DNA from 2 places in the Methylococcus sp. S1M genome. Region 2 is predicted to be linked to the other one. Evidence: riboswitches for the same ligand, from Rfam matches in the RefSeq annotation. Region 2 holds a riboswitch; the other holds the start of a gene.
What was found. A riboswitch is a leader RNA that binds a small molecule or an ion and turns the genes downstream of it on or off. The one in region 2 is predicted to bind cobalamin.

Region 1: it holds a riboswitch for cobalamin, as region 2 does, so the genes downstream of both, ACSHWJ_RS04505 (TonB-dependent receptor plug domain-containing protein) here and ACSHWJ_RS06190 (CbtB domain-containing protein) in region 2, are expected to answer to the same signal.

The regions. Positions count from the first base shown of each region.
Region 1 covers NZ_JBPDXO010000002.1:193,093-208,043, reverse strand. Annotated here, with positions in the region: gene ACSHWJ_RS04565 (ABC transporter ATP-binding protein) at 1-257, shown strand, start outside; gene mlaE (lipid asymmetry maintenance ABC transporter permease subunit MlaE) at 254-1,045, shown strand; gene mlaD (outer membrane lipid asymmetry maintenance protein MlaD) at 1,049-1,549, shown strand; gene ACSHWJ_RS04550 (STAS domain-containing protein) at 1,552-1,914, shown strand; gene murA (UDP-N-acetylglucosamine 1-carboxyvinyltransferase) at 1,907-3,172, shown strand; gene hisG (ATP phosphoribosyltransferase) at 3,177-3,818, shown strand; gene hisD (histidinol dehydrogenase) at 3,823-5,133, shown strand; gene petA (ubiquinol-cytochrome c reductase iron-sulfur subunit) at 5,370-5,966, shown strand; gene ACSHWJ_RS04525 (cytochrome b) at 5,966-7,345, shown strand; gene ACSHWJ_RS04520 (cytochrome c1) at 7,342-8,064, shown strand; gene ACSHWJ_RS04515 (glutathione S-transferase N-terminal domain-containing protein) at 8,300-8,953, shown strand; gene ACSHWJ_RS04510 (ClpXP protease specificity-enhancing factor) at 8,950-9,342, shown strand; gene ACSHWJ_RS04505 (TonB-dependent receptor plug domain-containing protein) at 9,352-11,238, opposite strand; cobalamin riboswitch at 11,369-11,605, opposite strand; gene msrB (peptide-methionine (R)-S-oxide reductase MsrB) at 11,676-12,131, shown strand; gene ppk1 (polyphosphate kinase 1) at 12,176-14,488, shown strand; gene odhB (2-oxoglutarate dehydrogenase complex dihydrolipoyllysine-residue succinyltransferase) at 14,521-14,951, opposite strand, start outside.
Region 2 covers NZ_JBPDXO010000002.1:570,744-585,694, forward strand. Annotated here, with positions in the region: gene cobI (precorrin-2 C(20)-methyltransferase) at 1-488, opposite strand, end outside; gene cbiE (precorrin-6y C5,15-methyltransferase (decarboxylating) subunit CbiE) at 518-1,801, opposite strand; gene ACSHWJ_RS06165 (cobalt-precorrin-5B (C(1))-methyltransferase) at 1,835-2,980, opposite strand; gene ACSHWJ_RS06170 (precorrin-8X methylmutase) at 2,989-3,648, opposite strand; gene ACSHWJ_RS06175 (sirohydrochlorin chelatase) at 3,645-4,496, opposite strand; gene cobM (precorrin-4 C(11)-methyltransferase) at 4,493-5,296, opposite strand; gene ACSHWJ_RS06185 (CbtA family protein) at 5,310-5,990, opposite strand; gene ACSHWJ_RS06190 (CbtB domain-containing protein) at 5,994-6,296, opposite strand; cobalamin riboswitch at 6,281-6,531, opposite strand; gene ACSHWJ_RS06195 (GHMP family kinase ATP-binding protein) at 6,696-7,679, shown strand; gene ACSHWJ_RS06200 (cobyric acid synthase) at 7,679-9,130, shown strand; gene adh (aldehyde dehydrogenase) at 9,350-10,846, shown strand; gene ACSHWJ_RS06210 (DUF779 domain-containing protein) at 10,873-11,238, shown strand; gene ACSHWJ_RS06215 (methyltransferase family protein) at 11,264-11,920, opposite strand; gene ACSHWJ_RS06220 (sigma-54 interaction domain-containing protein) at 12,016-13,197, opposite strand; gene ACSHWJ_RS06225 (ABC transporter permease subunit) at 13,286-14,074, opposite strand; gene ssuD (FMNH2-dependent alkanesulfonate monooxygenase) at 14,071-14,951, opposite strand, start outside.

The DNA of each region.
Region 1 (14,951 bases), 380 kb from region 2:
ACGATCTCAACCATGGTCTGGGGCTGACCAGTATCGTGGTGTCGCATGACGTGCAAGAGACCGCGTCCATCGCGGACTATGTCTACTTGATCTCGGGCGGCAAAGTGGTCGGGCGCGGCACGCCGGCGGAGCTGGCGCGGTCGGATTCACCCTGGATCCGGCAGTTCATGGACGGGTTGCCGGACGGTCCGGTCCATTTCCATTATCCTTCCAAGGATTACGCGAGCGACCTCTTGGGTTTCGTGGCAAGCCGATGAATATCGTGTTGAAGCCGTTCCAGCTGCTTGGCCAGTCGGCCTTGGTCGGCATCCGCAAACTGGGGCGGGCCCATTTGTTCATCCTGCATGTGCTGACCGGGTTGCCCGGGCTGGTTGCTCGCCTGGACCTCCTCATCGTTCAGATGTATTCGGTCGGTGTGCTGAGCATCCTCCTGATCATGATCTCGGGGCTGTTCGTCGGGATGGTGCTCGGGCTGCAGGGCTATTATGTTCTCTCGGATTTCGGCGCGGAGGAGAGTCTGGGCGTGATGGTGGCCGCATCGCTGGTGCGGGAGCTGGGGCCCGTGGTGACGGCGCTCCTGTTTGCGGGTCGGGCTGGTTCCGCCCTGACGGCGGAAATCGGTCTCATGAAGGCGACCGAGCAGCTCTCGGGCATGGAAATGATGGCGGTCGATCCGGTGAAACGGATCATAGCGCCACGCTATTTCGCCGGTGTGGTGTCGATGCCGCTGCTGGCGGCGTTGTTCAGCATCATCGGCGTGCTGGGCGGCTATTTCGTCGGCGTCGGTCTGCTCGGCGTGGACGAGGGCGCGTTCCGCTCGCAGATGCAGGCCAAGATCGATTTCGACGAGGATATCGTCAACGGTTTTATCAAGAGCCTGGTGTTCGGCGCGGTCGTCACTTGGATCGCCGTTTTCGAAGGTTACGATGCCACGCCGACCTCGGAGGGCGTCAGCCGGGCGACGACGCGGTCGGTGGTCTACTCGGCATTCGCAGTGCTGGGCTGCGACTTCGTGCTCACGGCCCTGATGTTTGGAAAGGATTGAGGCGTGCATTCGAAAACGATTGAAATCTGGGTGGGGATATTCGTCGCCCTGGGGTTGGCGTCGCTGTTCCTGCTTGCCATGAAAGTGAGCAATCTCAGCGAATTCGAGACCGGTGCCGAGGGCTACCGGATCACCGCGCGGTTCCAGAACGTCGGCAGCCTGAAACCCCGGGCGGCCGTCTCCATGGGCGGGGTACGGATCGGGCGGGTCACGTCGGTGTCTTTCGACAAGAAATCCTACGAGGCGGTCGTGGAAATGCGTATCGACCGGCAGTACGACACCCTCCCCGACGATACCAGCGCCAGCATCCTGACCGCCGGACTCCTGGGGGAACAGTACGTTGGTCTTACGCCGGGCGGGAGCGACGACTATCTGGCGGACGGGGGGCAGATCGAACTGACCCAATCGGCGCTGGTCCTGGAGGAAGTCGTCAGCCGGTTCCTGTTCGACAAGGCGGAAGGCGGGGATAAGTCCCGGGACGAATCGGGCAAGAAGAAGAAATAGCGATGCGTCCGGCAGCGGGACAAAAACGCGTCTTCGTCTTACGGGAGGAGGCACCGGGGCGGTACGCGGTGAGGGGCGAACTCACATTCACGACCGCACCGGCGGCGCTCAAGGAAACGCTCCCTCTGTTTCGTACCCGAAACGGGGTGGCGATCGATTTGCGCGGGGTGGAGCGCGCTGACAGCGCCGGCATCGCCCTGCTGATCGAATGGGTGAGGCTGGCACGGAAGCGCGGGGTGTCCCTGCGCCTGGAAAACATGCCGGCCCAAGTCGAGAATCTGGTTCGCGTGTCCGGAACTGGTGTGTTGCTGGCGTCTTGTTCCGGAGCGGCATCTCAAACTACGGATACAGAACTGCATGGATAAACTTCTCATCGGGGGCGGCAGGCCGCTTTCCGGCGAACTGCGGATATCGGGCGCCAAGAACGCGGCGCTGCCGGTGCTCGCCGCGACCTTGCTGTCGGACGGCCCCGTGACCGTGGGGAACGTCCCCCATCTTCACGACATCACGACCACCATGGAGCTGCTCGGCCGCATGGGTTTGAATCTCATGGTCGACGAGAAGCTGAACATCGAGGTCGATCCGAGCACCATCCAGAATTTTTTCGCGCCCTATGAATTGGTCCGCACCATGCGGGCTTCCATTCTGGTGCTGGGGCCATTGCTGGCCCGTTTCGGGCGGGCGGAGGTGTCCCTGCCAGGCGGTTGCGCCATCGGTACCCGACCGGTCAATCTCCACCTGGAAGGACTGGCCGCCATGGGGGCCGAAATCAACGTCCGCAACGGATACATTTACGCCGAGGCGAAAAGGCTGAAGGGCTGCCGGCTGGTGCTGGATCAAGTGACCGTGACCGGCACCGAAAACCTGATGATGGCCGCAGCACTCGCCGACGGTGTGACCATCATCGAAAACGCGGCAAGGGAGCCGGAGGTGGTCGACCTCGCCAATTTCATCAATGCCATGGGCGGCAAGGTGAGCGGGGCGGGGACGGACGTCCTGCAGATCGAGGGCGTCGACTCACTGAGCGGCGCGGGGTTGAACTACCGGATCCTGCCGGACCGCATCGAAACGGGGACCTACCTGGTTGCCACGGCGATGACCGGCGGTCGCGTCAAGCTCAAGGGGACCCGCCCCGATCTGCTGGACGCGGTTCTGGCCAAGCTGGAGGAGGCCGGCGCGGAAATCACTCTGGGAGACGACTGGATCGAGCTGGACATGAAGGGCCGGCGGCCTCAGGCGGTATCGCTCCATACGGCGCCCTATCCGGCGTTCCCCACCGACATGCAGGCCCAGTTCACCGCCATGAACGCCATTGCCGAGGGCGTCGGCGTGATCACCGAAACGGTGTTCGAAAACCGCTTCATGCACGTTCAGGAAATGCAGCGCATGGGGGCCGACATCAAACTGGAGTCCAATACCGCCATCGTCAAAGGCGTGTCCCGCCTGACCGGGGCGCCGGTCATGGCCACCGACCTGCGCGCATCCGCCAGCCTGGTGCTGGCAGGACTGGTGGCCGAAGGGCAGACCAAGGTCGACCGTATCTACCACATCGACCGCGGCTACGAATGCATCGAGGAAAAGCTGGCTCAGCTCGGTGCCGAAATCCGCCGTGTGCCGAATTAGCCGCATGCTGACCATCGCCGTTTCCAAGGGCCGCATTTACCAAGAAGCCCTGCCGCTCCTGGCCGAGGCAGGCATCGTGCCGTCGGTGGACCCCGATAAAAGCCGTAAGCTGATCCTTCCTACCGAGCGGGACGACGTGCAACTGGTCATCATCCGGGCGGCGGACGTCCCCACCTATGTCGAATACGGCGCGGCCGATCTCGGCATTGCTGGCAAGGATGTCCTGGTGGAATATGAAGGCGAGGGACTCTACGAGCCGCTCGATTTGGGAATAGCGCGCTGCCGGCTGATGACCGCGGGTCCGCCGGGCAGGCCGGTGGCCAGCCGCCGTCTGCGGGTCGCCACCAAGTACGTCAACACCGCCAAGCGTTTTTTCGCCCGCCGCGGCGTGCAGGCCGAAGTCATCAAGCTGTACGGCTCGATGGAGCTGGCGCCGCTGGTAGGTCTGGCGGACTGCATCGTCGATCTGGTCGATACCGGCAACACCCTGCGCGCAAACGGCCTGGCGCCGCAGGAGCTGATCATGGACATCAGCAGCCGGCTGGTGGTGAACAAAGCGGCCATGAAGATGAAGCACGGGCCTATCACGGAACTTGCAGGCCATTTGGCCCGGATCGTTTCGGCGCGGGCCGCTCGGGAGAGGTGAGTTTATGACCGAAGTAAAAATCAAACGGCTTTACACCGGCGATGCGGACTTTGCATCGCAACTGGACAGGCTGCTTGCCTGGAGCGAAAGCGAGGACACCGACATCCACCAGCGCGTGACCGAGATCATCGGCTGCATCCGCCGCGATGGCGATGCGGCCCTGGTGGAGCTCACGGCCCGTTTCGACCATTTCGTCGTGGATACCGCTGCGGCGCTCGAGCTGCCGCGTGACGTGCTGGAAGCGGCCTGGCAGGCGCTGCCCGCCGAACAAGCCAAAGCCCTGCGGGAAGCGGCGGAGCGCATCCGGGCCTACGCCGAGCGGCAAAAGCTCGATTCCTGGGACTACCGTGAAGCCGACGGCACTTTGCTGGGACAGAAGATCACGCCGCTCGACCGGGTCGGCCTGTATGTACCCGGTGGCAAGGCCGCATATCCTTCCTCGGTACTGATGAATGCGGTTCCTGCCAAGGTGGCGGGCGTGCCGGAACTCATCATGGCGGTGCCGGCTCCGCGGGGAGAGCTGAACGCCCTGGTGCTGGCTGCCGCCTATATTTCCGGAGTGGACCGGGTTTTCCGCATCGGTGGCGCACAGGCCGTCGCCGCCCTGGCTTATGGGACGGAAACGGTGCCGCGGGTCGACAAGATCGTCGGCCCCGGTAACATCTATGTGGCGACCGCCAAAAAGCTGGTGTTCGGCCAAGTCGGGATCGACATGGTCGCAGGCCCCTCGGAGATCCTGGTGATTTCGGACGGGCGGACCGACCCGGACTGGATCGCCATGGATCTGTTTTCGCAAGCCGAGCATGACGAGGATGCCCAGGCGATCCTGATCAGCCCGGATGCAGCCCATCTGGAGGCGGTACAGGCAAGCATCGAGCGGCTGTTGCCCGGCATGGAGCGCGCCGAGGTCATCCGCACCTCGCTGGAGCGGCGCGGCGGCATGATCCTGGTCGATGATCTGGAGCAGGCGGCGGCGGTCGCCAATCGCATCGCGCCAGAACATCTGGAGCTTTCGGTGGAGAGTCCGGAGGTCCTGGTGGAGTCGATCCGCAATGCCGGGGCCATCTTCATGGGGCGCTATACCGCGGAAGCGCTCGGCGATTACTGTGCCGGTCCCAACCACGTCCTGCCGACTTCGGGCACGGCACGCTTCTCGTCACCGCTGGGCGTCTATGATTTCCAGAAGCGGTCCAGCCTGATCTACTGTTCGCCAGACGGCGCAGACCAACTGGGTCGTACCGCTTCGCTGCTGGCCTGGGGCGAAGGGCTGGGGGCGCATGCCCGTTCGGCCGAATATCGGATCAGGCACCATTAAAGCGTGCCGTGTCGCTCGGGTTCACGGGGGTAGCGGCAACGGGCCCGCCGTGGAAACCGTCCCCGGGCGGACCGGAGGCCGCCGGCCCCCTGGGTGTTACAATAAACCCGGTTTGGCTTGACCAAACTGCGCACTATGCAACACAATCGGCGGCCAAACAATAAGGAGGATTTCGAAATGGATTGTTTCCAAAGGGGGGTAAGAACGCTCCCGATCACCGCTGGAGAATTTTCACCATGACTGAAGGCGTCGATTCGGAGAAGCGCCGGTTCCTAACTCAAGCCGCAACCATGATCGGTGCCGTCAGCGCCGGCATGGTCGCCGTCCCGTTCGTCGGCTCCATGCAGCCCAGCGCCAAGGCTCAGGCTGCCGGCGCCCCGGTCGATGTCGATATCACCAAACTCGAACCGGGCCAGCTCATCCGCGTGCTCTGGCGCGGCAAGCCCGTGTGGATTCTGCGCCGGACGCAGCAGGAACTCGATCGTCTGGCAACGCTCGGCGAAGACGTTCTGCGCGATCCTTTGTCGAAGGAGTCCGATCAGCCGAAAGCGGCGACCAATGTCGTTCGCGCGATCAAACCCGAAGTTTTCGTGGCGATCGGTGTCTGCACCCATCTGGGCTGTGCCCCGACCTTTCGTCCGGACGTGGCGCCGGCGGATCTCGGTTCCGACTGGCCCGGAGGCTTTTTCTGCCCTTGCCACGGCTCCCGCTTCGATCTGGCCGGCCGCGTGTTCAAGGGAGTGCCGGCGCCCAAGAATCTGGACATCCCACCCTACAAATACCTGAGCGACTCCCGGATCCTGATCGGAGTGGCCGGCGAGGAGGAGGCCTGATGCCCAACGAGAGAATGAGAGCCGTCATGGACTGGGTGGACCAGCGTCTTCCGGTGAGCGCCTTCGTCCGTGATCACCTGACCCAGTACTACGCGCCGAAGAATTTCAATCTGCTGTATTTCTTCGGCTCGCTCGCCCTGTTCGTCCTGGTCAACCAGATCGTCACTGGCATTTTCCTCGCGATGCACTACAAGCCGGATGCCGGTCTCGCCTTCGATTCGATCGAATACATCATGCGCGACGTCAAGTGGGGCTGGCTGCTGCGCTATATGCATTCGACGGGTGCGTCGGCGTTTTTCATCGTGATCTATCTGCACATGTTCAGGGCGCTCTTCTACGGGTCGTTCAAGAAGCCCCGGGAACTGCTGTGGCTGTTCGGTATGGTGATCTTTTTGCTCTTGATGGCCGAGGCGTTCATGGGTTATCTGCTTCCGTGGGGACAGATGTCCTACTGGGGGGCGCAGGTGATCATCTCGCTGTTCGGCGCCATACCGGTGATCGGCGAGGATCTCGCCACCTGGGTGCGGGGCGACTACGTGGTGGCCGACGCCACGCTGACCCGCTTCTTCGCCCTGCACGTCGTGGCGATTCCGCTGGCCATCGTGCTGCTGGTGGTGCTGCACCTGGCGGCGCTGCACACTTCAGGATCGGGCAACCCGGACGGCATCGAGATCAAGGAGAAGAAAGATGCCGACGGTGTGCCGCTGGACGGCATTCCGCTCCATCCTTACTACACGGTTAAAGATCTGTATGCCATGGCGGTATTCGTGATTTTGTTCGCCCTGGTCGTGTTCTACGCGCCGGAAATGGGGGGCTATTTCCTGGAGCACCCCAACTTCGAGCCGGCCGATCCCATGAAGACGCCGGAACACATCGCGCCGGTGTGGTACTTCACGCCGTTCTACTCGATCCTCAGGTCAGTGCCGGACAAGCTCGGCGGCGTCATCGCCATGGGGGCGTCGATCGTGTTGCTGTTCGGACTGCCGTGGCTGGACCGCTGCCAGGTACGCTCGATTCGCTACAGGGGCATCTATTACAAGACCGCCCTGACCCTCTTCGTTCTGAGCTTCGTTGGGCTCGGCATCCTGGGCACCAAGCCGGTGACACCCGCCACAACGTTCCTGGCCCGGTTTTTCTCGCTCAATTATTTCGCCTTTTTCCTGCTGATGCCTTGGTACAGCCTGAAGGACAGGACCAGGCCCCTGCCGGAGCGTCTGACCGAAGCCGTGATTCCGCTGGAAAAGCGGCAGGGCGTCGTGTGGGAAGGGGTGAGGCGGGCCATCGCCGCGGTGGCGAATTCCAAATGGTATAGAAAGGCCGGCGCAAGGGTCGCCGCTTGCTTGGACAGAGCCAGGGAATTTAGCGGAATCGAAAAATGAGACGAATCGCCGGATTTTTTTTGACTTTGGTAGCCGGCAGTGCTCTAGCCGTGGAGAGCGTCATGCCGCTGGACGACGTCGCCGTCGACGTTTTCGACAAGGAGTCGCTCAGACGCGGGGCCGTGACCTATGCAAACTACTGCCAGGGGTGTCATTCCCTCAAGCATCTGCGCTATTCGCGCATGGCGCACGATCTGAAGCTGGAGGAGGGGGTGCTGGAGCGTGATTTCCTGCGGGGTCAGGCCAAACTTCAGGACAGCATGCTCAGCGCCATGCATGCCGCCGATGCGGAGCGCTGGTTCGGAGTCGCTCCGCCCGATCTTTCGCTGATCGCGCGTTCGCGTCATCCCGACTGGATCTACAGTTATCTCCGTGGCTTTTATCTGGATCCGTCACGGCCGAACGGCGTGGACAATGCTTTCTTCCGGCAGGTCGCCATGCCGGACGTATTCGCCTCGCTCCAGGGTGCTCAGCGGCCAGTGATCAAGAAAGGCGGCGGCGTGGAAGCCATCGTCGGCCTGAAACACGTCAACCAGGGGGCGTTGCCGCCCGAGGAGTTCGACGGGATGGTGGCCGATCTGGTCAATTTCCTGGTTTATGCCGCCGAACCCGCCCAATTGGATCGGCTGCGCATCGGCAAATACGTGATCGTCGTGCTGATCGTTCTGGCGTTCGTTCTCTACCGGCTCAAGCAGGAATACTGGAAGGACATCGCCTGAAGCGATCATGATACAATCCGGACCAGTCGGGGACGCTCCAAGCGTCCCGATCCGTCCGGCCAACGCACGGGGATTCGCTCCAAGCGGGCGAGCGGTCCGGGAACCCCGGGATGGGAATTCCCCGAAGGGCTCGGGTGTTCTGCCGCTCCCACGGGGACGGGCCCGCCGATACGCGGTTGGCCATGATCAGGAAGGGGATTCCGGGCGTGATCACGACATGAAAGAGGTGTGATACGTGGCAACTGCGGCCAGCCGAAAATCCGTGATGACTCTGTTCTGTTCCCCGACCTGCGTGTACAGTCATCGTACACGGATCGTGCTGCATGAAAAGGGAATTTCCGCGGACGTCGAATATGTCGACATGGGCGACCCTCCCGAGGATTTGGTCGAACTGAATCCCTACGGCACCATGCCGACGCTCGTCGATCGGGATCTGGTGCTCTATGACTCCCGCATCATCATGGAATACCTCGATGAGCGTTTTCCCCATCCTCCGCTGCATCCGATGGACCCCGTGTCGCGGGCCCGGGCGCGTTTGCTGGTCCATCGAGTGGAGCAGGACTGGTACGGTCTTGTCGAGGAGATCGAAAACGCGTCCGATGGGGGCGCCCAGAAGGCCAGGAAGCAGTTGCGGGAAAGTCTGCTCGCTGCCACACCCGTGTTCGCCGCCAAGCCCTATTTTCTGAGTGACGAATTCTGCCTGGTCGATTGTTCGCTGGCGCCCTTGCTGTGGCGACTGCCCATGCTGGGTATCGAACTGCCGCGCCAGGCCGAGCCGGTCAAGGCTTACGCGGCCCGGCTGTTCGAACGTCATTCGTTTCAGGCGAGCCTGAGCGACGAGGAGCGGGAGTTCGGCGCGGCGGCCCGCCTCACCCCGGAAAACGCATGATTCCGCTCAAGCCCTATCTCATACGGGCGGTGTACGACTGGCTGGTGGATAATGATTTCACGCCCTACCTGCTCGTCGACGCCGAAGTGCCCTCGGTGGACGTGCCGCGTCAGTATGTGCAGGAAGGGCGCATCGTGCTCAATCTCCGCCCCCAGGCAGTGCAGCATCTGGACATGAACAACCGCGAAGTGACGTTCAGCGCCCGTTTCGGCGGCACGCCCACCCGCGTGTACATCCCGATATCGGCCGTCATGGCGCTGTATGCCCGGGAAAATGGTCAGGGCATGGTGTTCGACCAGGAAGAGGGGCCCGGCGGCGGACCGCCCACTTCGCCCGAGCCGCAGGAGCCGGCGCAGAAAAAGCGGCCGGCGCTGCGGGTCGTGAAATAGGGCTTTTCCCTAATAGGTCAGAGTGAGGCCGCCGTAGGCCGCGGCCCCGGTGGTTCCGTAGCCGTAGACCTCTTCGTGCCACTTGTTGAGCGCGTTGTCCACCCGGGTCCACAGCGACAGTCGGTCGCTCACTTCATAGGATGCGGCAAGATCGAGGATGACATAACCGGCTGCGGTCCGGTTTCCCGTGCTGAGCCGGGGGCCGACCATCACGATGTTGGCGTGGACGTTGGCGCCGTTGTCGAAACGGTAGTTGAGGTCGAACGCTCCTTTGTTCCGGGCTCTTTGATAGAGCGGGGTTCCGGTATCCTGGTCCCGGCTGTCCATGTAGGTATAGGTGCCCCGCAGATCCAGGCCGGCCAGCGGATTCAGTTCGACATAGGTTTCCACCCCTTCGGCCGTGGCATTGTTGACGTTTTCCATGCGGAACGCGACGGGATCGAACTGGATCAGGTCTTTGAATCGGTTGTTGAAATACACGATGCCAGCATTGCCTCTCACGGCTTGCCCGAACGGCTGTTCGACGCCGATGTCCCAGTTGGTGCTGGTTTCAGGACGAAGGTTCGGATTCCCTGTGTCGTACAAGGGGTCGTAGAGCTGGGCGAGCGCCGGCACCTTGAAGCCGGTTCCGTAGTTGGCCTTCAAGCGGGTTTCCAGAAGCGGCAGGGTCCAGACTTGACTGACCCGCCAGGTCGTCTTGCCGCCGACGGAATTGTTGTGGTCATGCCGTACGTTCGCCGTGGTGGACCACCCGTCGAAGGGGTTGAGCTGGTCTTCGAGAAAATACCCGAGGGTGTTGTAGCCCTCGACGAACTGCGAGGGTTCCATGATGGTCATGGTGTCCTCTTCATCGTCGATGCCGAAGGATACGGTGTTGGTTTCGTGCGGACGCAGCGTATTGAGCCAGTTGCCCTTGATCTTTTCGCCCAGGTAGGCGGCGCGGAATGGGAAGGGATCGCCCGGGTTGGCCGCATTGTCGTACTGGCGGTCCACACGGGTGTAGGCCATTCCGACCGTCTGCTCCCATAGGCTGTCGAAGAGCTTGAGGGTGCCGAAGCCGCGGGTATAGAGCTCGTTGGCGTTGCCGGTATAGTTGGGGTCATCCACGGGTCGCCGGAGCAGGAAGTCGTAATTGTCCAGCTTGGTGAAGCCGTCGTCGTAGCGCAGGCTCCAGCCCAGCTCCAGGCCGTCGGCGGGTGTGCCGCCGATGCGGGTGCTGACGGTGGTGTTGCGGTACCCGTCGCGCTCGGATGCGCCGAAGTGCTGGTCGGCGGCGGAAAAGCCGCGGACCTCGCGGTGACTGGCGGTGAGGCTGTAGTCGAAGCCGGGATCGCCGCCGGCGAGGTCGCCCATGACTCGCCAAGTGTCGTAGCTACCGCCGTCGACGCTGGTTTTCAGCCTCGGTTTGCCAGAGCCCTTCTTGGTGATGATGTTGATCACTCCGCCGATGGCTTCGGAACCATAGATCGAGCTCGCCGCGCCGCGCAGGATTTCGATGCGCTCGATGTTGTCGACGGTCAAGTTGGCGAAGTCGAACCCGGCGTTGGCCGACGAGGGGTCGTTCATTTCGGTCCAGTCGATCAGGACGATGGTCTGGCCGGAGTTGGCGCCGCGCAGGAACACCGAGGTTTCCCGTCCCGGACCGCCGCTCTGGGCCATGTCGAGACCGGGAACGATGCGCAGGATCTGGTCGACCGAATAGACGCCCCGCTCCTTGATGTCCTCGGCGGTCAGGACGGTCACGGAGCTGCCGACCTGCCGGCTCGGCGTTTCGGTGCGGGTGGCCGTGACCACCACGGTATCGAGTTCCGCGGGATCGCTGTCGATGGCCGGTGTGTCAAGGGAAAGGGTGGCGCCGAGCGCCGTCAGGGAAAGGCGGAAGAGCCGGGATTTCACGATGGACCTCTGCATGGGATGGCCATGCACACCCGCATGGCGTCAACGGTTCCGCGGAGGTCGAAAGGCCGGCCCGAGCCGGTGGGGAACCTGCCGGCAAATGCGGGATGCGACCCGCGCCCTCCGCGGGGTCTTCATGTCATCGCAGGCCGGTCTCCGGGCTGATGAGCGGCATGACGCCGGGCGGTGTTCCGCCTTCCCGCGCAGGCGCGCAGTGGCTTGAGGAAGCCGCCTCGGAACGTTTGTTACGTTTCGGCTCAATCACCGTTGCGGGGGCAGCGCCGGATTGGGACAAGGTATCCGCACCGGCTTCCCGTTTCACCGACCGGCCAGGCCGCCGGTCGACACCTGTGAAGGGCGCGGATTGTAGCGGATGGAAGCCGGAACGCCAATGTTCAATAATTGATTTTCTTAGAGATTTCGACGGAGATACGGTTATGGGCTGGGACCGAAAGAACTTCAGGAGGCCGACGGAGGAAGAGATCAAAGAACGGCTGAGCGAGGAACAATATGCGATTTGCCGGGGAAACGGCACCGAACGACCATTCGCCAATCCGTACTGGGACAACCATCGGGAAGGCATCTACGTGGATATCGTGTCGGGTGAGCCGTTGTTCAGCTCGGTCGATAAATTCGATTCGGGAACGGGCTGGCCGAGTTTCACCCGGCCGCTGGAGCCCGATCACATCGTCACGTTGACCGACCACTCCCACCTGATGGTCCGGACCGAAGTACGCAGCAGATATGGAGATTCCCATCTGGGACATGTCTTCGACGACGGGCCGGCGCCGACCGGCAAACGCTATTGCATCAATTCCGGCGCCTTGCGCTTCATCCCCAAGGAGGAACTGGCGGAGGCCGGCTATGAGGAGTATCTGAAACTGTTCGATTGATGGAGACCGTGGAAGGCAATAGAACGGAGAAGGAGGGGGGACGTTTGGTCATCAGTAAAGTCAAAGGCATCAGCAAGTCGACACGGATCATGCTGGCGGAGCACGGGATCTTTTCGGTCGAGGAGCTCGCCGACGCCGACGTCGGCCGGCTCACCAAGATTCCGGGCCTGAGCCGGCAGAAGGCACTGCGCATGGTCAGGGCCGCCAAATTCATGGTGGGTGACATGGAAAAAGGGCGCGATGAGGCCTCTGCCGGCACGGGCTCCGCCGAAACGGCGGAGATTTCCTCGGCGGACGTCGGTCTGGATGATTCGCGATGCTTCCTGAACCGTGAACTCAGCCTGCTGGAGTTCAACCGCCGGGTACTGGACCAGGCCAAGGATGTACGGACGCCGCTGCTGGAACGGCTCAATTTCCTGAGTATCGCCTGTTCCAATATGGATGAGTTCTTCGAAATCAGGGTCGCCGGTCTGCTGCAAAAATCTGAACTCGGGGCGGCGCAAACCGAACCGGATGGCATGACGCCGCAGGAGGTCCTCGCCGCCATCAGCGAACGCGCCCACGAGCTGGTCGCCGAGCAGTATCACGTGCTCAATCAGGAACTGCTGCCCGCGCTGGAAGCCGAAGGCATCCGCTTCATCCGCCGTTCCGACTGGACTGATGCCCAGCATAAATGGCTGCGGCGCTACTTCGAGGAGGAGCTGGCGCCGATTCTCAGCCCGATCGGGCTGGATCCGACCCATCCGTTTCCGCGTCCCCTCAACAAAGCCCTCAATTTCATCATCTCCCTTGCCGGTAAGGATGCCTTCGGCCGCAACATCCATCTCGCCATCCTGCAGGCGCCGCGGGCGCTGCCGCGCATCATCCAGTTGCCGAAGAGCGTGACCAGCGGCCGGCTCCACGATTTCGTATTCCTTTCCTCCGTCATCCACGCCTTCGTCGATGACCTGTTTCATGGCATGAAGGTGAAAGGGTGCTACCAGTTCCGGGTGACCCGCAACAGCGATCTGTTTCTGGACGAGGAGGAAATCGACGATCTGCTGCAGGCGGTCGAAGGCGAACTGGCGAGCCGCAACTACGGCGACGAGGTACGGCTGGAGGTGGCCGACAACTGCCCGGACGCAGTCATCGAGTTCCTGCTGAGCCAGTTCGGTCTCGGCGAGGACCGCCTGTACCGGGTGGACGGTCCGGTCAATCTGAGCCGGGCCCGCGAGATCTACGATCTGGTCGACCGTCCGGACCTCAAATATCCGCCCTTCACGCCGGGCTGGCCGGCGCAGCTCACGGGCCACCAGGATTTCTTCGAGGTCCTGCGCCGGCAGGACATCCTGCTGCACCATCCTTACGAGTCCTTCATCCCCGTCATCGACCTGATCCGCCAGGCCGCCGACGATCCGCAGGTGGTAGCCATCAAGCAGACGCTGTATCGCACCGGACCGGATTCACCCATCGTTGATGCACTGGCGCGGGCCGCGCGGGCTGGCAAGGAGGTGACCGTCGTGGTCGAGCTCCTGGCGCGGTTCGACGAGCGTGCCAATATTTCACTCGCCACCCGCCTGCAGGATGCCGGGGTCCAGGTGGTCTATGGCATCGTCGGCTACAAGACCCACGCCAAGATCCTGCTGATTCTGCGCCGGGAAGGGCGTTCGCTGCGGTACTACACCCATCTGGGCACTGGCAATTACCACCCCCGTACCGCCCGGATGTACACCGACTACGGCCTGATGACTTCCGACAAGGCGCTGGGTGAGGACGTGCAGCGAGTGTTCGTCCAGCTCACCAGTCTGGGCAAGATGGGCAAGCTGCACAAGCTCTTGCAGTCACCTTTCACTCTCCACAAGACCCTGATCCGCAAGATCGAGCGGGAAATCGAGCATGCGAAGGAGGGAAAGCCGGCGCGGATCGTCATCAAGATCAATTCCCTGGTCGAGCCCAAGCTGATTCGCGCGCTTTATCGCGCCTCGTGCGCTGGGGTACAGGTCAGGCTGATCGTCCGTGGCATCTGCTGCTTGCGGCCTGGTATTCCCGGTGTTTCGGAGAACATCGAGGTGCGTTCCATCGTCGGCAGGTTCCTCGAACACAGCCGCGTGTACTGCTTCGAAAACGGGGGAGAACCCGAGGTCTATGCGGCGAGCGCGGATTTCATGGCGCGCAACATGTTTCGCCGGGTGGAAACCTGCTTTCCCATCGAAAACAAGAAGCTGGCCGAGCGGGTACGCAATGATCTCGAGCTTTATTTGAGAGACGATTGCCAGACCTGGCAGCTGCGCTCGGATGGAAGCTACGAGCGGCTGCCCGACGTCCACCATTGCGACGCTCAGGCGGAACTGCTGGAGGCGCTCAAGAAAACCGTCTGACCGTCCTGCGGGGCCGGCATCCCTGCTGGAGCTCACACCGCGAGCATGAGGCGGACGGGGTCTTCGAGCAGTTCCTTGATGGTAAAGAGGAACGAGACGGCATCACGGCCGTCGATGAGTCGGTGGTCGTAGGACAGTGCCAGATAGATCATGGGCCGGATCACGATCTGGCCGTCTTCCACCACCGGCCGTTCCTTGATGGCATGCATGCCGAGGATGGCGCTCTGCGGCGGATTGAGGATCGGAGTCGACAGCATGGAGCCGAATATGCCGCCGTTGGTGATGGTGAAGGTCCCGCCGCTGAGTTCGTCCAGGCTCAGCTTGCCACTGCGCGCTTTCTGCCCGAATTCTGCGATCGCTTTCTCGATCCCGGCGAAATCGGTCCGGTCGGCATCGCGCAGGATCGGTACGACCAGCCCGCGGTCCGTGGAAACGGCGATGCCGATGTCGTAATAGTCGTGGT
Region 2 (14,951 bases):
CCGGATTCCAGCGCCCTGACCGTTCGGGCCAGGTGGATGAAGGTGGAATAGGTGGACACGTCCCCCTCGGCCAGGAACAGCACGTCCCGGCCTTCCCGCAGGCGCGCCAGCACGGTTTCGGCCGCGCGCAACCAATAGCCCGCCAGGATTTCCGGGTCGTGGGTCATGGGGAAGACCAGCGGCGTATGTTCCGCCGGCAAGGCCAGCCCCGCCTCCAGGGCGATTTGCAGCGCGAAACTGTCGGCGCCCTTTTTGCGGACCGGGTAGCTCCAGTGGGCGTCGGTCCGTTGCAGCAGTTCGAAGGCGCGGCGGGTGATCAGGCCGGGATCGCCGGGGCCCAACGATACGCCGAAGAGGCGTCCCTGCGAGCGTGTGTGAGAAGCTACTGCGCAATCCGATTGCTGCGTTGCGCGGTGCTCGGAATCCTCATGTACCATTTGTACACTCCGGTTCCTGCGCTCCGGGCGCCTTGCACTCGGACTGCTCATGACGCTTCCCACACGCGCTCTTGTTGATTTCACTCATTGTTCTCTCGCTGGGCGCAAACGATCCAGACCGGGTTTTCCGCCTGCAGGCGGTGCATGTCCAGGATGGGACGGCTGCGCGCCGCCTGCAACTGGGTGACATCCCAACTTGCCCCGGACGCCTTCAGGGCATCCACCGCCGCCGCCAGGTTTTCCAGGGTGGCGAAGTTCATCACCAGCCAGCCGCCGGTGCGCAGCCGTCGCAGGCAGATCTGGATCAGCTCGCGCAGTTCGCCGCCGGAGCCGCCGATGAAGACGCCATGCGGATCGGGCCAGCCGTCCAGTTCCCGGGGAGCCTTGGCCTGGACCAGCGTGTAGTTGCTGACGCGGAGGCTCTCGCGGTTGCTCAAGGCAATGGCGAAGTCTTCCACATTCTTCTCGATGGCGTAGACGTGGCCCAGGGGGCACAGGCGCGCCGCTTCCAGGCCGACCGCGCCGGAACCCGCGCCGATGTCCCAGACGATGCTGTCTGGGCGCAGCGCCAGCCGGGCCAGGGACACGGCGCGCACCTCGCGCTTGGTGATGAGGCCCTTGTCGGGGACGCGCTGCCGGAAACGGGTGTCGGGGAGCCCGAACAGCGCCTCCCGCTCGCAGGGCCGGCGGCGCAGCAGCACCACGTTGGGATCGGCGAAGCATTGGCCGGCGGCCTCGGCGATGCCCAGCCAGCCATGTATACGCTCGTCCGCCTGCAACAGCCGTTCCGCGATGGCCATCTCGAATTCCTCGTCCAGCCCTTCGGCCCGCAACATGCGGGCGATGCGGTCCGGGCCGTTTTCCGGACTGGTGAAGACGCCCATGAGATCGGCCTGCCGCAGCTTTTGCAGCAGCCCGTACAGGCCGTGCCCGGGGCCGGCGCCCGGTGTCCACTCGCCGGCATCGCGGCTGTGCACCGAGCCGATGGCCAGGTCCTGCCAGGGCAGCCCCAGCCGGGCGCAGGCGAGCTGGATCGTGGAGACGTTGGGGAGGATCTCCAAAGCCTCGCAGCCGAGCTTGTTGCACAGATAGGCGGCGATGCCGTGGCACAGCGGATCGCCGGTGGCCAGCACTGCGACCCGCTTTCCATTCCGGCGCGCCTCGGCGATCCAGTCCGGCACTTGCGCAAGGCGACCGCCCAGATCGCGGCATTCGGCGCCCTCGGCCAGGTGAGCTTCGAACAGGGCGAGGGTGCGTTCGGCGCCGATCACCAGATCGGCGGCGCGAAGGCTCGCCAGCGCCTGCGGCGTCAGTCCCTCGGCGCCGTTGTCCAGTGCGCCGATGATGCGGCAGGGTTCAGTCATGAGGAAGAAAAATCCATGTTAATTCCCTTCACCCTAATCCTCTCCCCGAGGGAGAGGCGATGATAAACGAAGTCCCGGAGAATCCTCCTCTGCCACTTCCGCCAGCTTGTTGGCCTCGAAATCGCACATCAGAATCCGCAGGGTGAATCGATCGGGGTAGCGTTCGCGCAGGGTGCGGATCGCCCGCCGCCCCAGTGCTTCGTAGAAGGCCGTGATCAGGCCCAGATCTTCCATGCGCTCGCTGGCGTAGCGGGCCATGGCGGAGCTCCGGATGTCCGCGCAGACTTCGGCGGGCGCGCCGACCTCGGCGGCGATGTCCGCCAGGAGGTCGGTATCCACCGCGTTGCGATTGGCGTGGGTGATGGTTTCGCCTTGGGCGATCTTGGTCAGCTTGCCAACCATGCCGCCGATCACCACATGGCGGATACCGTATCGCACGACGGTGTCCAGGGCATACTTGAGGAAATCGCCCATCTGCACGAAGCAGGCCGGCGGCAACCGCGGCAGTTCGTTCATCACGAAGCGCTCGGTGCGGCCGCCCGTGGTGAGCACCACGGTGTCCTGACCCTGGCGGGCGGCGACCTCGATGGCCTGGACGACGCTGGCGCGGAAGGCGGCGGTCGAATAAGGGTGGACGATGCCGGTGGTGCCGAGGATGGAAAGGCCGCCGATGATGCCGAGGCGGTAGTTCAGCGTGCGCTTCGCGATCTCCTCGCCGCCGGGCACGGAGATGACGACTTCCAGCCCGGCCCGCTCCAGCAAGCCCCCCGCCGCCTCGCGCACGTTGGCTTCGATGTTGCGGCGCGGCACCGGATTGATGGCGGGTCCGCCGACCTCGAGCCCCAGGCCCTGCATGGTGACGGTGCCCACGCCGGCGCCGCCCTTCAGGCTCACGACGCCGGGCATCTCCGGAAGCAGGGTCACGTCGGCGGTGAGGCGCGCCTTGTCCGTCACGTCCGGATCGTCCCCGGCGTCCTTGATCACCACGGCGTGGGCCGTTTTGCCGTCGCAGCGGCCGTCGGTGACGGCGAACACGACGCGCTGGCCGTTGGGCAGTTCGCAGTCCACCCGTTCCGGCACCGTGCCCCGCACCAGCCCCAGGGTTGCCGCCCGCGCCGCGGCGGCGGAGCAGGCGCCGGTGGTAAAGCCGGTGCGGGTGCCCTTGGGTTTCTTTTCCATCCGCCCGGCTACTGGCCTCCTTCGGCCAGGGCCAGCAAGGCATGCAATGCCGCGACCACCAGGGTGGAACCGCCCTTGCGGCCCATGGTGACGATCCAGGGAACGGTTTCCAGCGCGGCCGTTTCGGCCTTGGATTCCGCCGCCGCCACGAAGCCCACCGGCATGCCGACGATCAGCGCCGGCTTCAGTCCGTCCTCGCGGATCATGCGCACCACTTCCAGCAGGGCGGTGGGCGCGTTGCCCACGGCGACGACGCCGTTGTCCAGCAGCCCCGCCGACCGGGCCTTGCGCATGGCCTGCACGGCCCGCGTGGTGTTCTCCGCCTTGGCGTCGGCGATCACGTCCGGATCGGCGATGAACTGGTGGGCGGCCATGCCGAAATGGTCCAGGCGCGGTTTTGACAGCCCCACGCAAATCATTTCGACGTCGGCGACGAGGGGGGCGCCGGCGCGGATCGCCCGGATACCCGCCGCGATGGCTTCCGGATGGAAGCGGGTCAGGCCGTTGAATTCGAAATCGGCGGTGGCGTGGATCATACGCCGCACCACCTGCCATTGCTCGGGGCTGTAGGCGTGGACGCCGGCCTCGGCGTCGACGATGGCGAAGGAATCGTGCTCGATGCGGCGGCCCGCCTCGGTGAGCTGTTCGGTGACGATGTTGTTGCTCATGCTGCGCGATGATCGTGATGATGATGGCCGGCGCCATGCTCGGCGGCGAATTCGCGGTACTTGCAGCCGTCGCACTCCATCATGGCCTGGCCCGGGCCGGCGGCTTCGGCGAGGCGCTGCTCCAGAAGGGCGTAGATTTCCGCCTCGAAACCGAAATAATCGCCCAGTGCGAAATGGACGCGCGGATACTGCTGCTGCAACCGCGCCACCTGGCGCTTGATGCGCTCGATGAGGGTACCGGTGAACAGATAATAGGGCAGAATCACGATCTGCCCCATGTCCAGCCGGACCTGCCGCTGCACGACCGATTCCAGCCGGGGATGGGTGATGCCGGTGAAGGCGATGTCCACCAGCGGGTGTTCCCCCGCTTCGAACAGCCAGCGCGCCATGCGCGCCACGTCGCCGTTCGCCACCCGGTCGGATGAACCGCGGCCCAGGAGCACGATGCCGGTGTTGCGCGGGTCCGGCATGTCCAGGCGGCCCATCGCCTTGCGCAGATTGCGCTCGAGTATGGCGAGGATTCCCTCGCAGGCACAGAGATGGCGGGCATAGACGAACTCGACCTGGGGGTGGCGCAGGCGGGCGTGCTCGATGGCCTCGGGAATCTCCATTTTCACATGGCCCGCGGCGTTGAGGATCAGCGGGGCCACGAGCACCCGTCCGCCCTGGCGCGCGGCACGGTCCAGCCCCTCGTCCAGCAGCACGTCGGCGAATTCGATGAAGCAGACCTCGATGCGCCACTCGGGGCGGCGCTCCCGCCAGTTTGCGGCGAATTGCTCGATTTCCCGGTTGCCGGCGCTTTCCCGGGAACCGTGGCCGACCAATAAAACGGTGTCCTGTGGATTCATGCAGTCTTGTCCGCGTGGCGGAAACGATGGGAAAAACCGGCGTCGTAGAGCTTGGAGCGCCGGATGGCCGGCCACTGGCGCGCGCCCAGGGCCGGACTCACGATGATCATGGCCTGGCTGGTGATGCGCTCGGCCTTGCAGCGCTCGCGGATGTCCGCCAGCGTGCCGCGCACGATTTTTTCCTCGCCCGGCCAGCTCGCCTTGTGCACCACCAGCACCGGCGCCTCGTCGGACCAGCCGGCGTCGAGCAGGGTCTGCCGCACCTCGCGCAGCAGGGTGATCGAGAGGAACAGGCACAGAGTGCAGCGATGGCGGGCCAGCTCCCGCAGGGATTCGCCCTCGGGCATGGGGGTACGTCCCTCGACGCGGGTCAGGATCACCGTCTGGGTGACCTCCGGCAGCGTCAGGCTTTCCACCGCCGCCGCGGCCGAGGCCATGGCCGAGGAGACGCCGGGCACCACGCCCACCTCGATGCCGGCTTCGTCCAGCGGCCGCACCATCTCGATCAGTGCGCCGTACAGGGAAGGATCGCCGGTTTGCAGGCGCACGACGATAGGGTTGCGGCGCGCCTCCCGGATCAGCCACTCGCCGATCTGTTCCAGAGTCATGTCCTTGGAGTCCGCGATCGTGCAACCGGCTTTGGCCCAGCGCAGGGCGGCTTCCGAAACCAGGGAGCCGGCGTAGAGAATGGCGTCGGCGGATTCGACGAGCCTCCTTCCCTTGACCGTGATCAGCTCCGGATCGCCGGGGCCGGCGCCGACGAACCAGACCTTGCCGCCTGCAAAGGTTTCCGTGCTCATGGAAAGCCGAGCATCATTCTGCGGGACAGAAGCGCCGGAAAGCCGCGGCGGAGACTCCCCCCAGCACCCCCCAGAACAGGGCATTGCTCAACAGCGTCGCCAGCCTGAACTGGACGCGGAGAGTTTCCGGCGCCAGCCCGCCGCTCAGAGGGGGGTGGGGAGCGCCGATCAGATGCGGCAAGGCCAGCAGCATGCCGCCCAGTATCCGCAGCGGGCGATGCTCCTGGAGACAAACCAACCCCAGCCCCCCTGCTGTACAAAGGGCGGTAGCCAGCCACCAGGCCTGCCGAGCGCCGAGCTCGGCGGCAAAATCGCCCGGCAACTCCGGCGGCAGCCCCAGCCCGGGCGCGGCGAAGAATACCGCAAAGCCCGCGAGCCCCCATGCCAAGCCTTGCGCCATGCCCTTAGGCCGGCGCCACGCGTACAAACCGGTCAACATCAGTCCGTAGCCTATACCCAGGATGCCGTTCCCGACCGCCGTGGCGAGCAGACGCGGCCAGCCGGTTTCCGGCCGCCAGGCATCCGTCCCCCCATCACGGTTTTCCGTCGGCTCCGGCGCACCGGAGGCGGCCACCTCCTCGTAAACCTCCGCCTGGAGAATCAGCGGAGTCACCCACAAGGCTTGCGTCAGAGTCAGCAGGGATGCAGCCGACAGCCCCGCCAGAAAGGCGGAAAAGCCCAAAGCCCGGAACATTGGTCAGTGACAAGGGAAAGCAGCGGAATGCCGGGTGTCGTGAGCCGCGTTGTGCACGGCCGGCGTCGGCGAAAAGCCGACCATGAGCACCAGAAAACCACCGAGCGCCATCGCGGCGATTGCGGCGGTTCTGGCACCGACATGGATCAGCGAAGAATGGGACAGCGTTCGTGCGTTCATGGGGAACTTTCCGTCAAAAGGCGATCCGGATAAAAAACCGCTGGACGTGAACGCGCCGTTGGCGTCGCCGAAAAGTGCGATGCCAGTGGGCCACGCCCGCCCGCCGCGGGTCAGCACCACTGCCACGGGCCGGTCTCCGGACTTGCGAGCGACACCGGAGGCATCGACCCATCGCCTTCCCGCAAGAGCAAGCCCTTGCAGTGGCGCCGTGATGGGATTTGACTCGCTTACCGTTGCGGGGGCAGTGCCGGCCTTGTTCCCCTCCCCCTGTTTCCGGGGGAGGGAGGGGAACGCACCGGCTTCCCGTTTAACCCGGACGCGGACAGAATGCCGGCCGAGCACCCGAAAGCAGATAGGGCGCACTCTAAGAGATTTGGCCCATCGCGTCAAAATTCGTGCTGACCGGACCACGGCCGTACGGGGTGCTGCCACCGCTATGCAAGACCCGAGCGAACGGCGAGAATCTTGCGTTCCGGTTTGGAGCGGCCTTCCGCTTCACCTCGCAACGGCGGACGAATTCGACAAATGACTCACATGCTTCCCATGGGCCGGGGAGAATCCTACGGGCACCACGGAGAAATCCTGCAAGGCGCGGTGCCCTCGGCGCGCGGAATTCCGAGACCCATCCTGGTCACGCTGCCCTGCCTTCGCTACCGGGTCGTCGCCCACTTTTTCCCCGCGGCCGGAAACCGCTTGCAGACGCTTCCCGGCCCCCGCCCCAAAGCGGCGCGGGCGGCATTGCTGACGCTGTCCTGTCTTGGGTTTTCCGGCATCGGCGGCCTGCTGTTCCTGAACGGCAACATCCCGCGCGGCCAGGGACTCGGTTCCTCCACCGCCGATGTCACGGCTGCGATTCGGGCTGTCGCCCATGCCTGCGGCCGGACTTTGGCGCCGGAGCGGATCGCACGCCTGGCCGTCCAGGCCGAGGCCGCGTCGGATCCGCTGATGTTCGACGGCGCCGCCCTGGTTTTCGCGCAGCGCGAAGGGATCGTCGTGGAACGATTCGACAAGCCGCTGCCTCCCATGGAACTGCTGAGCGTCCGGGACCCGGCCAACGGCAGCGGAATCGATACGCTGAGCGGCACGCCGCGCCGTTACGACCGCGGGGAAATGAGCCTATGCGAAGCCCTGCTCGGGGAGTTGCGGGATGGCGTTGCGCAGGGAGATGCCGGCGTGATCGGTTCCGTCGCGACGGCCAGCGCGCGTCTCAACCAGCGGTTCGTCCGAAAACCGCGCCTCGACGAGCTCGAAGCACTGGGCAGACATCATGGCGCACTCGGCATTCAGGTGGCCCACAGCGGCACGGTCATGGGCCTGTTGTTCCGGCAGGGAAATCGGGAAGCGATCCGTGCGGCGAGAAGGCAGTTGGCGAGGCGGGGATGGGACGTCGATGCCCCCCCATTCGCCGGCCTCCGCGCGCGCTTTCGCCCCGGATGCCGAGGGCATCGCCACAACCGCCAGCCACTGACATGTCCCGCCGCCCCTCCCTCCCCCTTGGCGCAACGCTGATGGTTCAGGGCACGACGTCCGATGCCGGCAAGAGCACGCTGGTGACCGGCTTGTGCCGTGCCCTGCATCGCCGGGGTTTCCGCGTCGCGCCTTTCAAGCCGCAGAACATGGCCCTCAACAGCGCCGTCACGCCGGAGGGGGGCGAGATCGGCCGAGCCCAGGCGGTCCAGGCGCAGGCCTGCGGTCTCCCGCCGCATACCGACATGAATCCGGTCCTGCTCAAACCCTATGCCGATCTCGGTTCGCAGGTCATCGTCCATGGCCGTGCCGCGGGCAACATGGACGCCCGCCGCTACCATGAGTTCAAGCCCAGGGCCCTGGCCGCGGTGCTGGCCTCCCACACCCGGCTCGCCCGGCAATATCAGGCGGTCATCGTCGAGGGCGCGGGCAGTCCGGCGGAAATCAACCTGAGGACGGGAGACATCGCCAACATGGGATTCGCCGAGGCCGTGGACTGCCCAGTACTTCTCGTCGCCGACATCGATCGCGGAGGTGTGTTCGCCCACCTCGTCGGCACGCTCGAACTGCTTTCGGCCAGCGAACGCGAGCGCATCCGGGGCTTCGTCATCAACCGGTTCCGCGGAGATATCGCCCTGCTGCGGCCGGGCCTCGAGTGGCTGGAGCGCCGCACCGGCAAGCCGGTGCTGGGGGTGCTGCCCTACCTGGACGGCCTCTACCTGGATGCGGAAGATGCCGTGGCGAAGCCAAGGCCCGCCACGGACGGCGGCCACGCTCGGCTGCGGGTGATCGCCCCACGGCTGCCCCGCGTCAGCAACCACACCGATTTCGACGCCTTGCGCATGCATCCGCAGGTCGATTTCCGCTTCGCCGGTACGGGGGAGCCTCCTCCGCCCGCCGATTTGGTAATCCTCCCCGGAAGCAAGAACGTCCGTGCGGATCTCGCCTGGCTGCGCGGGACGGGGTGGGAAGGGGCCATCCTGCGGCATCTGCGCTATGGCGGGAAACTGCTCGGCCTTTGCGGAGGTTTCCAGATGCTCGGTCGGGCGATCCACGATCCGTCGGGTCTCGAAGGCCCGCCAGGCTCCAGCCCCGGCTTGGGACTCCTGGATTTCGAAACGACGCTCGAAGCGGACAAGCAGTTGAGGAACGTCTCCGGGACCCTGGTTCTGGAAAGCGCGAAGGTCAGGGGCTATGAAATCCATGCCGGCGTCAGCCTGGGCCCGGCCCTGGAGCGGCCCGTCTGTTGGCTGGAACAAGGACCCGACGGGGCTCTGTCGGATGACGGGCGGATCCTCGGCAGCTACGTGCATGGCTTGTTCGACGAACCCGAAGCCCAGACCGCCCTCCTCCGCTGGGCCGGCATGCCGCAGCCACGGGTGTTCGACGTCGGTTCGGAACGCGAACGCGGCATCGACCGCGTTGCCGACGCCGTCGAAGCCGAGCTGGACATGGAAACGATCATCGGCCTGCTGACGGACCGGCTCCGCTGACGGGCCTGCGACGAACCCGCCGTGATTTCGTCCGATGCAAGAGGCTGTAAATCCCTTGTTGACAATGAATAGGCCGACGCGCATCCTGCCCGCGGCCCCAGCGCGCAAGGCGCTCGATTCTTTCCCGGTTTGAGCGGCGCCCGGCCCAATCCGATGTGCAACGCCAAGTCCGAATCGCGCCGGCAGATAAACGCAGGCCGGAGGGAATCCACCCACGCCATGAACACCGAATCGCCGTTCAAGCCCTGTTACGACAATTTCATCGGCGGCCGCTGGGTCCCGCCGGTCCAGGGGGAATACTTCGAGAACCTGACGCCGGTCACCGGCAGGCCGCTCGGCAAGGTCGCCCGTTCCACCGCGGAGGACGTCGAGCTGGCCCTGGATGCCGCCCATGCCGCTGCCACCGCCTGGGGCCGAACCTCCGCGACCGTCCGGGCCAACCTCCTGAACCGCATCGCCGACCGCATGGAAGCCCACCTGGAAACCCTGGCGCTGGCGGAAACCTGGGACAACGGAAAGCCGATCCGCGAGACCCGGGCGGCGGACATCCCGCTGGCGATCGATCATTTCCGCTACTTCGCCGGCTGCATCCGCGCGCAGGAGGGCTCCATCGGCGAACTCGACGCCGACACCGTCGCCTACCACTTCCACGAGCCGCTCGGAGTGGTGGGACAGATCATTCCCTGGAACTTCCCGATCCTGATGGCGGCCTGGAAGCTCGCCCCCGCCCTGGCCGCCGGCAACTGCGTGGTACTGAAGCCGGCCGAACAGACTCCGCTGGGAATCATGGTGCTGCTGGAACTGATCGGCGACCTGTTGCCGCCCGGCGTGCTGAACGTCGTCAACGGTTTCGGCCTGGAGGCGGGGAAGCCGCTGGCTTCCTCGCGGCGCATCGCCAAGATCGCCTTCACCGGGGAGACGACGACCGGCCGGCTGATCATGCAATACGCCTCCCAGAACATCATCCCGGTGACGCTCGAACTCGGCGGCAAGTCGCCGAACATCTTCTTTGCCGACGTCTGCGCGGAGGAGGACGACTTTTTCGACAAGGCGGTGGAAGGGCTCGCGATGTTCGCGCTCAATCAGGGTGAAGTCTGCACCTGCCCTTCCCGCGCCCTGATCCACGAATCCATCTACGACCGCTTCATGGAACACGCCTTGAAACGGATCGCGGCCATGAAACAGGGCAACCCGCTCGACGCGGAGACGATGGTCGGCGCCCAGGCGTCCGAAGAGCAGGTCGAGAAGATCCTCTCCTACTTCGAGATCGGAAAGCAGGAAGGCGCCGAATGCCTGATCGGCGGCGAACGCAACCTGTTGGACGGCGACCTCCGCGGCGGCTACTACGTGAAACCCACGGTATTCCGGGGCCACAACCGGATGCGCGTGTTTCAGGAAGAAATCTTCGGCCCGGTGCTGTCGGTGACGACCTTCAAGGATGACGAAGAGGCGCTGGCGATCGCCAACGACACGCTGTACGGACTCGGCGCCGGCATCTGGACCCGCGACCTCAACCGGGCCTACCGGATGGGACGGGGCATTCATGCGGGGCGCGTCTGGGTTAACTGCTACCACCTCTATCCGGCGCACGCCGCGTTCGGCGGCTACAAGCAGTCCGGCATCGGCCGCGAGAACCACAAGATGATGCTCGCCCATTACCAGCAGACGAAGAACCTGCTGGTCAGCTACAGTCCGAAGGCGGTGGGCCTGTTCTGAAAGCTCCCAACGCACCGGCGCGGGTAGTGGCAAGCCCCGCCGCCCTGGCCTTGATCGAACGGCTGGCCGCAAGGCACGGCCCGCTGATGTTCCACCAATCCGGCGGCTGCTGCGACGGCAGCGCCCCCATGTGCTATCCGCTCGGGGAACTCCTGGTGGGCGACTCGGACGTGCGGCTGGGAGATATCGGAGGATGTCCGTTCTACATGTCCGCGGCCCAGTTCGACTACTGGAAGCACACGCAGCTGCTGATCGACGTCGTGCCGGGCCGGGGCGGCATGTTTTCGCTGGAAGGGCCGGAAGGCCTTCGTTTCCTGACGCGGTCGCGGGCGTTTTCCGACGCCGAACTGGCGGCGCTGGAAGAGGCGGATTCGCCGGTGCGCGGGCGGTGAACCGCCGCACCGTCGCCGGCTGGTCTCAGTAAAGGTCTGGGATCAGCCGCGAAGTTCTGGCGCAATACGCCTCGTATTCGGCGCCGAAATGCTCGCGTAGCAGCCTCTCTTCGGCACGGATGCGCGCGAGCAGCGGCGGAATCATAAGCACCGCGAGCAGCAGGCCGACGCCCGCGCGAAAGGCCAGCGCCCATCCCAGCGAACTTACGAGCAGGCCCAAATAGCTGGGGTGGCGGATGACGCCATACACGCCCGTCGTGACCAAGGCATGCCCCGGCTGGATGGCGACCAGCCCGCTGAAGCGCCGGCCGAGCACGAAGACCGGCCAGAGCCTCAAGCAACCGCCGCCGGTGAAGAGCGCTACGCCCAGCCAGCGGACGGCATCGCCGTCGAACGTCCAGAACCCGATCCGGTCCGTGTATGCCGGCAGATAGGCGGACAGGAAGCCGATCGGAATCAGGACCGCGATCACCCAGCGGTTGGCGCGGTCCTCCCGCGCGCCGGGGCTCAGGTTTCCGCCGCTGAAGACCGCGGCGGCGGACAGTGCGACGAGCACGATGGCCACGGCAATCAGGGGCGGATGGGAGAAGAAGGCGGCCGGTCCGCCCCGGCCCAGGACCGCGAGGCCGAGATAGGCGGCCACCGACGGCAGGGTTACGAACGCGAGTTTCGGTACGGACATGGCGGCCTCATGGTCTCAATCCAAAATCGCCGCCTTCACCTCAAGACACGGCGCTGCCCGGATGATACGCCTTGAGCAGCGCTCGGATGAAGCCGCTAATACCCCCACCACTCCTCGGACGCATCGCCCAAGCCGCACTGCCGGGCGTCCGGCCGGGCCGGCATACCGTGCGGGAAGCCGGGCAGGGGGATGCCTTCGAAGGCGCGGACTCCGGAAGCATCCGTCCAATTTTCCGGCGTCTTGGCGGCCGACTTCAGAACGCCGTACCGAATCAGCTTGGCGCGGATCACGTGGCGGCTCAGACCGAGCAGGCGCGCCGTCTGCAACTGGTTGCCACCGGCAAGGCGGTGCGCGGCTTTCACGACGGCGGCCTCGATCCGGGCATGGATATCGGGCAGGTTGCTTTCCAGAAGCCGCTCCAATATCTCGGTCAGCGCCTCGAAATCGTCGCCCCTGGAAGCCGCGCCCGGCGTCGGCAGGGGCGAGAGGTTGAGGTCCGATGGGGCTATCGTCTGGTTGCGCGCCACCAACAGGGCGTGGTGGATGACGTTTTCCAACTCGCGTATGTTGCCCGGCCAGGAATGGCGGAGCAGCGCTTCCGCCGCCGCCGGCGAAATGCGGGTCTCGGGATTGCCCAGCCGCTTGCTGTAGAACGCCAGGAAATGCTCGGCCAGCGGCAGGATGTCGCCGGGGCGCTGGCGCAGGGGCAGCAGCCGCAGCGGCGCGACGTTCAGACGGTAGTAGAGGTCCTCGCGGAAACGCCCGGCCAGGATGGCTTCTTCCAGCTTGACGTTGGTCGCCGCGATCAGACGGACGTCGATCGGGATGGGCCGGTGCGACCCCACCCGGACCACCTCCTTTTGCTGCAATACCCGCAGCAGCTTGACCTGCATCGGCATGGACAAATCGCCGATCTCGTCGAGGAACAGGGTGCCGCCGCTCGCGGCTTCGAACCAGCCCTGCTTGGTGGAGGAGGCGCCGGTGAACGCGCCTTTCTCGTGGCCGAACAGCTCGCTTTCGATCAGGTTTTCCGACAGGGCGCCGCAGTTGACCGCGAAAAAAGGCCGGTGCTTCCTGACACTCAGCTCGTGGATGTGGCGGGCGACCAGTTCCTTGCCGGTGCCGGTTTCGCCGATGACCAGCACGGTCATGTCGGTCGGCGCGACCAAGTCGATCCGGGCCAGCAGTTCGCGGGATTGCGGGTCTTCGAACACCAGCGCCGAGGCCCGGATGGAGAGCGCCAGTTCGTTGGGATTGGGATGGGAAAGTAAGGGCATGATCGGGGCTTGCTCCAAGGTTACAGGGCACCATAAAGCAAGCCGACTAATGCCTTCAAATATTAAAAACTTATTTTTATATTTCCATTTATGCAGACCCCTCCCGATAGCCCGGGTGCCAGCCGAGCAGCCGCCGTTCCAGGACGCGAGCAGCCCAGTCCGCGGCCTTACCGAGCAGCGCGTAGAGCAGGATCGACAGGATCACCACGTCGGTCTGCATGAACTCGCGGGCGTTCATCGCCAGATAGCCGATGCCGGCGTTGGCCGCGATGGTCTCCGCCACGATCAAGGTCATCCACATGATGCCCAGCGCATAGCGTAGGCCGACCAGAATGGCCGGCAGGGCGCTCGGGAACAGGATACGGCGGAACGTGTCGAACCCCCCTAAGCCGTAGACCCGTCCGATCTCGAGCAGCCGGGGATCGACGCTACGCAGGCCCAGCAGGGTGTTGACGTAGACCGGAAAGAACACCCCCAGCACCACCAGCAGGACCTTGGTTTCCTCGCCGATGCCGAACCACAGAATCAAGAGCGGCACCAGGGCCAGATGAGGGATGTTGCGCAGCATCTGCACCGAAGTGTCCAGCAGCCGCTCGGCCCGGCGGCTCCAGCCGGTGGCGAGTCCCAGCAGGAAGCCGAGGCTGCCGCCGATGGCGAAGCCGGTGAAGGCGCGGGCCGAACTGGCGGCGACGTGCTGGAACAGCTCGCCGGAGCGGACGAGGGAAACCGCCGCCAGCACCACTTCCTCCGGCGAGGGGAAAAGCTTGCCGTCCAGCCGCCCCGAACGCGAGGCGATCTCCCAAGCGGCCAGCAGCGCCAGGGGCAACAGCCAGGGCTCGAGGTTTGCGGCGATCCGGCGCAGGCCGGCTACGGTCAATGCGCCTCCACCGCCAGCGTGCCCGTGTCGCCGACCGGACTCAGGTGGAAAACCGGGCGGGCCTGGACTCTCGTCTCCACCTTTTCCACCGGCAGCAGGGGGAACAGCAGTTCCGCGACCCGGTAGGCTTCCTCCAGATGCGGGTAGCCGGACAGCACGAAGGTCTCGACACCTAGCTCGGCATATTCCTGCAAGCGCTCGGCGACCGTGGCGGGATCGCCGACCAGGGCGGTGCCGGCTCCGCCGCGCACCAGGCCCACCCCGGCCCAGAGATTGGGGCTGACTTCCAGATGCTGGCGCGAGCCGCCGTGCAGCTGAGCCATGCGCCGCTGCCCTTCGGAATCGGAACGGGCGAAGGCGCGCTGGGCGGCGGCGATAGTCGCATCGTCGAGATGGCGGATCAGCGTATCGGCGGCCTGCCAGGCCTCGGCTTCGGTTTCCCGCACGATGACGTGTACCCGCAGGCCGAAGCGGACCGTGCGCCCCAGCGCGGCGGCGCGTTCCCGCACGTCGGCGATCTTGCGGGCGACATCCGCCGGCGGCTCGCCCCAGCTCAGGTACAGGTCGACGTGTTCGGCGGCAAGGCCGTGCGCGGCCGGGGACGAGCCGCCGAAATACAGCGGCGGGTGCGGGGTCTGGGCGGGCGGGAAGGCGAGCTTCGCGTTTTCGACCCGGATATGTTTGCCCGTGTAGGTGACCGTCTCTCCCGCCATGAGGCCCTTCCACACGCTCAGGAATTCCCGGGCCAAGTCGTAGCGCTCGTCATGGGACAGGAACAGCCCGTCGCCGGCCAGCTCCACCGGATCGCCGCCGGCCACCACGTTGACCAGCAAACGCCCGTTCGACAGCCGGTCCAGGCTGGCAGCCATGCGCGCGG